2 regions of the Haloleucobacter ellipsoideus genome follow, and region 1 is predicted to be linked to the other one. Evidence: riboswitches for the same ligand, from Rfam matches in the RefSeq annotation. Region 1 holds a riboswitch; the other holds the start of a gene.
The links. Region 1 has a riboswitch for cobalamin ahead of cobW (cobalamin biosynthesis protein CobW). Riboswitches for the same ligand answer to the same signal wherever they lie in the genome.
Positions count from the first base shown of each region.

Region 2: it holds a riboswitch for cobalamin, as region 1 does, so the genes downstream of both, ACT6QG_RS11040 (TonB-dependent receptor plug domain-containing protein) here and cobW (cobalamin biosynthesis protein CobW) in region 1, are expected to answer to the same signal.

Region 1 is NZ_JBQWAR010000015.1:13,562-18,331, forward strand. Features, by position in the region: gene cobF (precorrin-6A synthase (deacetylating)) at 1-560, opposite strand, end outside; gene ACT6QG_RS03620 (cobyric acid synthase) at 560-2,029, opposite strand; gene cobO (cob(I)yrinic acid a,c-diamide adenosyltransferase) at 2,029-2,649, opposite strand; cobalamin riboswitch at 2,744-2,928, shown strand; gene cobW (cobalamin biosynthesis protein CobW) at 3,110-4,144, shown strand; gene cobN (cobaltochelatase subunit CobN) at 4,414-4,770, shown strand, end outside.
Region 2 is NZ_JBQWAR010000019.1:196,066-200,835, forward strand. Features, by position in the region: gene coaD (pantetheine-phosphate adenylyltransferase) at 1-128, shown strand, start outside; gene ACT6QG_RS11020 (peptidylprolyl isomerase) at 171-737, shown strand; gene ACT6QG_RS11025 (peptidylprolyl isomerase) at 902-1,357, shown strand; gene ACT6QG_RS11030 (proteasome-type protease) at 1,409-2,215, opposite strand; gene ACT6QG_RS11035 (enoyl-CoA hydratase) at 2,389-3,189, shown strand; cobalamin riboswitch at 3,312-3,520, shown strand; gene ACT6QG_RS11040 (TonB-dependent receptor plug domain-containing protein) at 3,645-4,770, shown strand, end outside.

The DNA.
Region 1 (4,770 bases):
AGCATCACCACCACGCTGTCGGCATCGGCGGGAAAGCCATCCCGCAGCTTGCGGCCCGTGGTCAGCAGCACCGGCTCGCCGATCCGGTTGAGCGCGATGCGATGGCGGGCGGCCAGCATCTGCACGCTGGAAATGCCGGCGATCACCTCATGCTCGAACATGACCGAACCGCGCGCCTGCATCCGGTCGAGAATGCGCAGCGTGCTGTCATAGAAGGCCGGGTCACCCCACACCAGCATGGCCCCGCACCCGTCCTCCGCCAGTTCCCGCAGGAAGGCACCGGCATAGGCCTCCTCTATGCGGGCATGCCAGTCGGCCACGGTGGCGGTGTAATCGGAAGGGTTGGGCGCGCGGGCGGGAATGTCCACATCCACGAAGCGGTAGGCATCATGGCGGATATACCGCTTGCAGATGTCCTCGCGCACATGGGCCAGCGTCTCCTTCTGCGGGCCCTTGCGCGGAATGAAGAACACCTGCGCCTGATTGAGCGCCTCCACCGCCTCCATGGTCACATGGGCCGGGTTTCCGGTGCCGATGCCGATGACCAGAATCCTGCGCATCACATTCCCTTTCCCGCATCGGCCAGATGCAGCAGCGCCGCACAATCCAGATGGGCTTCCAGATGGTCGGCGAAGCGGTCCAGAACCGCATCCACCATCGCCTCATGGGAAAAGGCCGAAGCCTGCGCGCCAAGCTGCGCCAGCACATGGCGCCGCAGGGCCGCGCCGGCGAACAGCCCGTGCAGATAGGTGCCGCTCACCTGCCCGCCGGCAGAGCGCGCGCCATCTGTCCGCCCTCCCTCCAGCAGGGCGAAGGGCCGGGCGGTATCCGGCCCGGTGGTCACTCCCATATGCATTTCATAGCCCTCGACCGGCACATCATTCTGCACCAGAAGCCCCCGGGCCAGGGCCAGCCGCTTGGTTGTCTCCATGCGCGTTTCCACATCGAGCAGGCCCAGCCCCTCCACGCGGCGCGGCGGGCCTTCCAGCCCGGCACTGTCATCAATGAAACGCCCCAGCATCTGGTAGCCGCCGCACAGGCCCATCACCCGGCCACCGCGCCGCAGATGGGCCTTGATGTCGATGTCCCAGCCCTCGGACTTCACAAACAGAAGGTCATCGATGGTCGCCTTGGAGCCGGCCAGCAGGATCAGCGCCGCATCCGCCGGCAGGGGCGTGCCGGGGGAAATGAAGCGCACCTCCACCCCCTCCTCCTCGCGCAGCGGATCAAGATCATCGAAATTGGACAGGCGCGGCGTCACCGGCACCACGATGAGGGGCTTTCCGGGCCTGCGGGGCGAACTGGCAAGCCCCAGCGCATCTTCTGCCGGCAGGCGGCGGGCCTCATCGAAATGGGGCACCAGCCCCAGCGCGGTCCAGCCCGTGCGCTCGGCAATGATGTCCATTCCTGCGGAAAACAGCGCCGGATCTCCCCGGAAGCGGTTGACGATGAAACCGCGGATCATCCGCGCATCCTGCGGATCGATGACCGCCTTTGTGCCCACCAGCGCGGCGATCACCCCGCCGCGATCAATATCGCCCACCAGAATGACGGGCGTGCCGGTGGCGCGGGCAAAGCCCATATTGGCGATATCCGCGGCGCGCAGATTCACCTCCGCTGCTGAACCGGCCCCTTCCACCAGCACCAGATCGGCCTCGGCTCCCAGATGCGCGAAGCTTTCCTGCACTGCCGCCATCAGCCGGGGCTTCAGGCCCTGATACTCCCGCGCGCGGGCGGTGCCGAACACCCTGCCCTGCACCACGATCTGCGCGCCGATATCGCTCTGGGGCTTCAGCAGAACCGGGTTCATGTGCACGCTGGGCGCCACTCCTGCCGCCCGCGCCTGAAGGGCCTGCGCCCGGCCGATCTCGCCCCCGTCCGCCGTGACGGCGGCATTGTTGGACATGTTCTGCGGCTTGAACGGCCGCACCCTCAGCCCCTGCCGCATGAACACCCGGCACAGCCCCGCCACCAGCAGCGACTTGCCCACATTGGAACCGGTGCCCTGCACCATGAGGGCGCGCGCCATCAGAATTCTATGCCCTTCTGCGCCTTCACCCCGGCTTTGAAATGATGCTTCACCAGCCCCATTTCCGTCACCAGATCCGCCGCCTCGACCAGTTCCGGCCTGGCGTTGCGCCCCGTCACCACGATGGTCAGGTCCGGCCGGCGGCTGGTGAGGGCGCAAAGCACCTCATCCAGCGGCAGATAATCATAGCGCAGGGCGATGTTCAGCTCGTCGAGCACGAGGAGGCGGATCCCGGGATCATCCATCAGCTCGCGCGCCTTTGCGAAGGCGGCCTCGGCGGCGGCGATGTCGCGGGCCTTGTCCTGCGTTTCCCAGGTGAAGCCCTCGCCCATGGTGTACCAGCGGATCTGCGGGCCGAACCGTTCGAAGGCGGTGCGCTCGCCGGTTTCCCACGCCCCCTTGATGAACTGGACGATGCCCACCTTCCAGCCATGGCCCAGCGCGCGCAGCAGCAGCCCCATGGCGGCGGTGGACTTGCCCTTGCCCGGCCCGGTATGGACCATAAGGAGACCCTTCTCGATGGTCTTTTCCGCCACCTCCCTGTCCTGCACCTCCTTGCGCTTCCTCATCTTCTCGCGGTAGCGCTCGGCTTCGCGCTCATCCTGTCCAGGGTTGTCCATGGGGCTCTCCTGCAAATGGCACTGAAAAGGCGGGAGGACGTGCACAGGTCTGGCTCTGCGGCATGCCGCACGCTTGCGCAGCGCAGCGCCGCCCTTTAACCCTATAAGCGACGGTGCCTCGAAGTTCGAGGTGAAAAGGGAATGCGGTGGAAAAGCCGCGGCTGCCCCCGCAACTGTAGGCGGCCCTGCCTTGCGCAACCGGCCACTGGGCGCAGGCCCGGGAAGGCGCGCAAAGGATATGCCGCAAGCCAGGAGACCTGCCGTCATGCCCTGCTTCCATGGGCCCATCCGCCGGGGTGGCGGCTGGCGCTGTGCCGGACGAATGTCCGCTCCGTCCGTGGAAGTTGACCGGCGCCTGCCGGAGCCTGACGGAGCAGATGATGTCGCGCCTTTCACACGCCTGTAGCGCCCCCGGTGCGCATGTGCACGCTGTAGAGACCATGTGCGTGGAGGCGCGCTCATGAGCACCCTTGCCAAAGTCCCCTGCACCATCGTCACCGGCTTTCTCGGGGCGGGCAAGACCACGCTGGTGCGTCATGTGCTGGAACAGGCCAATGGCGCGCGCATCGCCGTGCTGGTGAACGAGTTTGGCGATGTCGGCTTCGATGGCGCGTTTCTCGAAGGCTGCGGCATAGAGGGCTGCGATGAGGGCCGGGTGGTGGAGCTGCCCAATGGCTGCATCTGCTGCACCGTGGCGGATGACTTTGTGCCCGCGCTGGACCAGCTTCTGGGCTCGGACAACCCGCCCGACCATATCCTCATCGAAACCTCCGGCCTCGCCTTGCCCAAGCCGCTGGTGCAGGCGTTCAACTGGCCGCAGATCCGCTCGCGCGTGACGGTGGATGGGGTGATCGCGGTGGTGGATGGCCCGGCCGTTGCCGCCGGCTTCTTTGCCGATGACCCGCAAGCCCTCGCCGCACAGCGCGCGCAGGATCAGGCGGTGGATCATGACAACCCGCTGGAGGAGGTGTTCGAGGACCAGATCCTGTGCGCCGATCTCATCCTTCTCAACAAGGCGGACCTGATGGATGCCGCCGGCAAGGCGCAGGCCAGGGCGGAGATTTCCGGGCATCTGCCGCGCGCGGTGAAGATCGTGGAAACCGCCCATGGCGTGGTGGAGCCGGCCCTTCTGCTCGGCCTCAATGCCGCCGTGGAGAATGATCTCGACGCCCGCAAGACCCATCATGACGGCGAGGAGCCGCATGATCATGATGACTTTGAAAGCATCGCCCTGCCGGTGGCCGAGGCCGCCTCGCCCGAAGAGCTGGCGGCCCGCGTGGCGCGCGCGGCCGAGGCGGATGGCGTACTGCGCATCAAGGGCTTCGTGCCTGTCGCCGGCAAGCCCATGCGGCTGGTGGTGCAGGGCGTGGGGCGGCGCATTTCCCACCATTTCGACCGTCCATGGGCGGCGGGTGAGGCACGCGAGGGCCGGCTGGTGGTGATCGGCCTGAAGGACTTCGACAAGGATGCCGTGGCGCGCGCTTTGGCGGGCTGAACGGGCCGGGCAGCAGAAGGGGTGGCAGGCAGCCATGCATGCGCCGCCTGCCCCCTCCGCCCGACAGGGTCTGGTCATGTGGATGGGCCAGAAAACATCATCCGGTCATCCGGCCGCAATTCAGGTGCACGGTGAGAAACAGGCAGGCAGGGGCGATCAGTTTGCGGAGGCGGCAGTCCTGCGCGGGGCGCAGGCATACACGCGGCCTGCAGGCGCATGGGGCCAGCCGGCCCCGCACCCGCACGACCGAAGCCGCAGGATAGACGATCATGCATCTTCTGCCGGTCAGCACTGTCAGCCTGGATGATGGCGAAGCGGCCATTGATCTTGACCAGCCCCCCGGTGACGTGGTGGTGCTCTCCTTCGCGGACAGCGACCTTTCCGCCCTTGCCATGGCCCATCTTGCCATGACGCGCGCGCCCATGCCCCCCGCCGGTGCACTGCACGCCCCGCCCACCCTGCGCCTTGCCAGCCTGAAGAAGCTGCGCCATCCGCTTTCGGTGGATTTCCATGCGGAAAAGACCATTTCCGCGGCTAAGGCGGTGGTGGTGCGCTGTCTGGGCGGGCTGGACTACTGGCGCTACGGGGTGGAAACACTCAGCGCCCTGTGCCGCGCACGCGGTATT
Region 2 (4,770 bases), on a different contig from region 1:
TGGTGCGCCCCATCACCGCCACGCTGGTCCGGCAGATAGCCGGTATGGGCGGAGATGTTTCCGCCTTCGTGCCAGCCCCCGTACTGGCACGGTTGAAAGCCAAGTTCGCGCGGCAAGACGCGACATAACCTGCATTCCCTCCGCCAGAGGGCCATTCCGAGGAGACCTTCATGATGCGCGTACTCGGCCGCCTGTGTGCCGGCCTGCTGCTGGCTCTGGCCTTTGCCCTGCCCGCCGCAGCGCAGGGCAAGCCCGATCCGCAGAACACCATCTATCTGGATACCAACAAGGGCCGTGTCGTCATCGCCCTTCGCCCGGATATCGCCCCCCAGCATGCCGAGCGGATCAAGACCCTGGCGCGCGAGGGTTATTATGACAATGTGCCGTTCCACCGCGTGATTGACGGCTTCATGGCCCAGACCGGTGATGGCCAGTATGGCAATGGCACCGGCGGCTCCAAATATGCCGATCTGCCGGCCGAGTTCTCCAACGTGCCGTTCAAGCGCGGCGTGGTGGGCATGGCCCGCTCGTCTTCGCCCAACAGCGCCAACTCCCAGTTCTTCATCATGCTTGATGAAACCCCCAGCCTGAACGGTCAGTACACCGTCATCGGGGAAGTGGTGTCCGGCATGGAGAATGTGGACAAGATCAAGAAGGGTTCCGCCGCGCAGAATGGCTCGGTGGCGAACCCGGACCGCATCGTGAAGATGCAGGTGGCGGCCGACGCCAAGAAGTGAGCCCCGCAGCCGGAAAGCCTGCCTTCATGAAAGCGCAGGCTTTCCGCCGCTAAAGGCTGTTTCCACCTGTCTTGCGCATCAAGGTCCCGGGATCTGCGCGACGATGGCTTTACCAAAACCGGGCGGACAGGATGCCGCCCCTACACATGCTTAAGGATTTCGACATGAGTGAGGAAGTGCTCGTTCTGGAGACCACCAAGGGCCCGGTCACCATCGCATTCCGCCCGGATGTCGCGCCCGGCCACGTGGCGCGCATCAAGGAGCTGGTGGCTGACGGCTTCTATAATGGTGTGCCGTTTCACCGCGTGATCGAGGGCTTCATGGCCCAGACCGGCGACCCGACCGGCACCGGCATGGGCGGCTCCGGCAAGAAGCTGAAGGCCGAGTTCAACGCCGTTCCCCACAAGCGCGGCACCGTTTCCATGGCCCGCGCCCAGAACCCTGATTCCGGCGACAGCCAGTTCTTCATCTGCTTTGCCGATGCCCGCTTCCTGGATGGCCAGTACACCGTGTGGGGCGAGGTCGTTTCCGGCATGGAAAATGTGGACCAGATCAAGCGTGGCGAGCCCGTGAAGGACCCGGACCAGATCATCTCCGCCAAGCTCCAGCCCAAGGCCTGAGTCTGCCGCACACCATATGGAAAGGGCGCCTTCCGGCGCCCTTTTTCTTTCCTACTCGCCCCCGGCGCCCTCATCCCACCCGACAGCCGCACCGGACACGACCGTCGGACGGATCTGCTTGAGATAGGGCGGGCGCGGAATGGAACTGTGCGCCGCCCGCAGCGCCGCGCCCCAGCGTTCCCGCAAATCATGGAAATAGGGATCACCTGCCTCTATGCGGTGGATCAGCTCCGCCTGCAGCTTGTCGTCATAAGCCACCAGCACATCCAGCGGCAGCCCCACGCCCAGATTGGAGCGCATGGTCGAATCCATGGAGATGAGCGCAATCTTCAGGGCATCGGCGAGCGGCATGTCATAATGCACCGCCCGGTCGAGGATCGGCTTGCCATATTTGTGCTCGCCAATCTGGAAGAAGGGCGTATCCGGCGTGCATTCAATGAAGTTGCCCGCGCTGTAAACCATGAACAGGCGCGAGGGCCCACCCAGAATCTGCCCGCCGACCAGGAATGACACCTCGAAATTGATGCCGCCGCTCTCTTCCTTCAGGGCACCGTTCACCCGGTTCACATGGCGGATGGCCTCGCCAACCAGCCGCGCGGCCTGAAACATGCTGTGGCAATCGCGCAACTGGTGGGTCTCACCTCCCTCTTCCGAGGGGAACCCCTCCCGCAGGAGGCTGATGACAGACTGGCTGACGGAAAGATTGCCCGCGGTCGCAAGGCCGATGACATGATGGCCCGGCTCCTCGAAAACATGGAGCTTGCGGAAGGTGGAGATATTGTCCAGCCCCGCATTGGTGCGGGTATCTGCCAAAAGCACGAGCCCTTCACGCACCAGTAATCCGCAGCAATATGTCATCACAAGGCCCTCATGACGGGAGATGATTATAACGAGGACAAACTGTATCCTGCAATGCGCACATGCAGCGGCTTCACGGTGCGGTGCAATCTTTCCTTTACACAGGGCTGGCACTACTGGCCCATATAAGAAGAATCGCTGCCACTCTCCTGTCAGCGTTCAGAGGAGGCTCCATGTCCAAGACACCGGAAACGCAGTCCCAGAGTGAAGATATCGTTCTTGTCGAGCGGGAGGGCCGGGTCGCGATTGTCCGTCTCAATCGTCCCAAGGCGCTGAACGCCCTCAACCTTGCCGTGATGACAGAGATGAGCAAGGTCATCACCGCTCTCGACAGCGATGTGGATGTGGGCGCGATTGTCATCACCGGCTCGGAAAAGGCGTTTGCGGCCGGGGCGGACATCAAGGAAATGGCCGAGCGCAGCTCCGTGGAAATGCTTCTGGCGGACTGGTTCGCCGGCTGGGATGCCGTGGGGCGCTGCCGCACGCCTCTGATTGCCGCCGTTTCCGGCTTTGCCCTTGGCGGCGGCTGCGAGCTGGCCATGATGTGCGATCTCATCATTGCTTCCGAGACGGCGCGTTTCGGCCAGCCGGAAATCAAGCTTGGCGTCATTCCCGGCATGGGCGGCTCCCAGCGCCTCACCAAGGCCATCGGCAAATACAAGGCCATGGACCTTGTGCTGACCGGGCGCATGATCGATGCCCATGAGGCAGAGCGCGCCGGCCTCGTCTCGCGCGTTGTGCCCGCCGAGCGCCATATGGAAGAGGTGCTTGAAACCGCCCGCACCATCGCCAATTTCGGCAAGCCTTCGCTCATTTCCGCAAAGGAAGCGGTGAATCGGGCGCTGGAACTGGGCCTGAACGAGGGTATTCTGTTCGAGCGCCGCACATTCCACGCCCTGTTTTCCACAGAGGACCAGAAGGAAGGCATGCGCGCCTTCACCGAAAAGCGCGCTGCAACCTTCAAGCATCGCTGATCTGGCTGCCCATCAGGGCATGCAGGCTTGAAGAAACTGCAACCGGATTGCCCTTTCGTGGCAATCCGGCAACAGTTGTTGCATATGAACCATAGATGCATTGACGCATCAGCAGCACCTCGCCTAATTTCCGCCATGACGGTGTCCTTCCCGCAAGGATGAAAAGGGAATGCAGTGCGATTCGCCTTCTGGCGCATCCAATCTGCAGCTGCCCCCGCAACTGTGAGCGGCGCTTCGTTTTTCACACAGCCACTGGGCATGGGATGCCTGGGAAGGCGAAAAACGAGAATGAGCTGCAAGCCAGGAAACCTGCCGTCGAGTCGTGGTCACACGCGAGCCTGTCAGGCGGGGTTCCCTGATGGTGGAAGAACGTGCTGTGGTCGATGCTCCGGCGGCCAGGCAGGCATTCCTCTCTCGCGGTGACGTGTCCACAAGGCGTCCCGCCAGAGGTCTTCATGCCGGTCTTCCAGTCTCTTTTTTCCCTTCAGCCCTATCGCGCGCGCCGTGGCAACGCGCTGATGTGCGCCAGTCTGCTCGCCCTCGTGGCAGCCGCGCCCGCACTCGTGCAGCCCGCCCTGGCCCAATCTGCGCCGCAGACTGAGGAAGAGAGCACCCAGACCTCATCCTCCGAGGCGATCAACCTGCCGGATGTGGTGGTCAGCGCCACCCTCATTCCCACGCCCGAGAGCCATGTGGCGAGCTCCGTCACGGTCATCACCCAGCAGGAAATCCAACGGCAGCAGTGGCGCAGCCTCCCCGATGCGCTTCAGACAACGCCCGGCCTGAACGTGGTGCAGACCGGTGGCCCCGGCGGCCAGACCTCCGTCTTCATCCGCGGCACGGATTCCGGCCAGGTGAAGATCATGATGGACGGGATCGACCTTGGCGATCCCTCCAGCACGAACGGGGCGTTCAATCTCGGCAACATGTTCACCAATGACCTCGCCCGCATCGAAGTGCTGCGCGGTCCGCAGAGCGGCCTTTACGGCTCCGATGCGATTGGTGGTGTGATTGCCATGACCACCGCACGCGGCCAGGGGCCGGGCACCATCTCCGGCTTCATGGAAGGTGGCTCGATGCGCACCTTCAACCAGGGCGCGACCCTGAACGGCGCGGTGGACCGCTTCTCGTACAACCTGAATTTCGGGCATTTCAAAAGCAGCGCCATCAAGGTCACGCCGGATTATGTGCTTTCTCCCGGCGTTCCGGCTTATGACAATGCCAATGACAACTGGACCCTCTCCGGCCGCTTCGATTTCGACCTGACCGACAATCTGACGCTGAACTATACCGCGCGCTATATCGACACCCGCCTGAACTTCACCACCTCGACCTCCGTGCCCGAGGGTGTGGGCTTTGCCCATGGCAAGTTCTTCATCAACAAGGGTGAAGGCATCTGGAAGGCGCTGGATGACAAGCTGATCAGCACGTTCGGCATTTCCTCCACCAATTATTCACGTGACAATTCCGGCTACTACAACGATTACGATTATGATGGTGACCGCCAGACCTACTACTGGCGTTCCAACTATAATTTCATGCCGGGTCAGAACCTTCTCGTTGGTGTGGAGCGCAAGAACG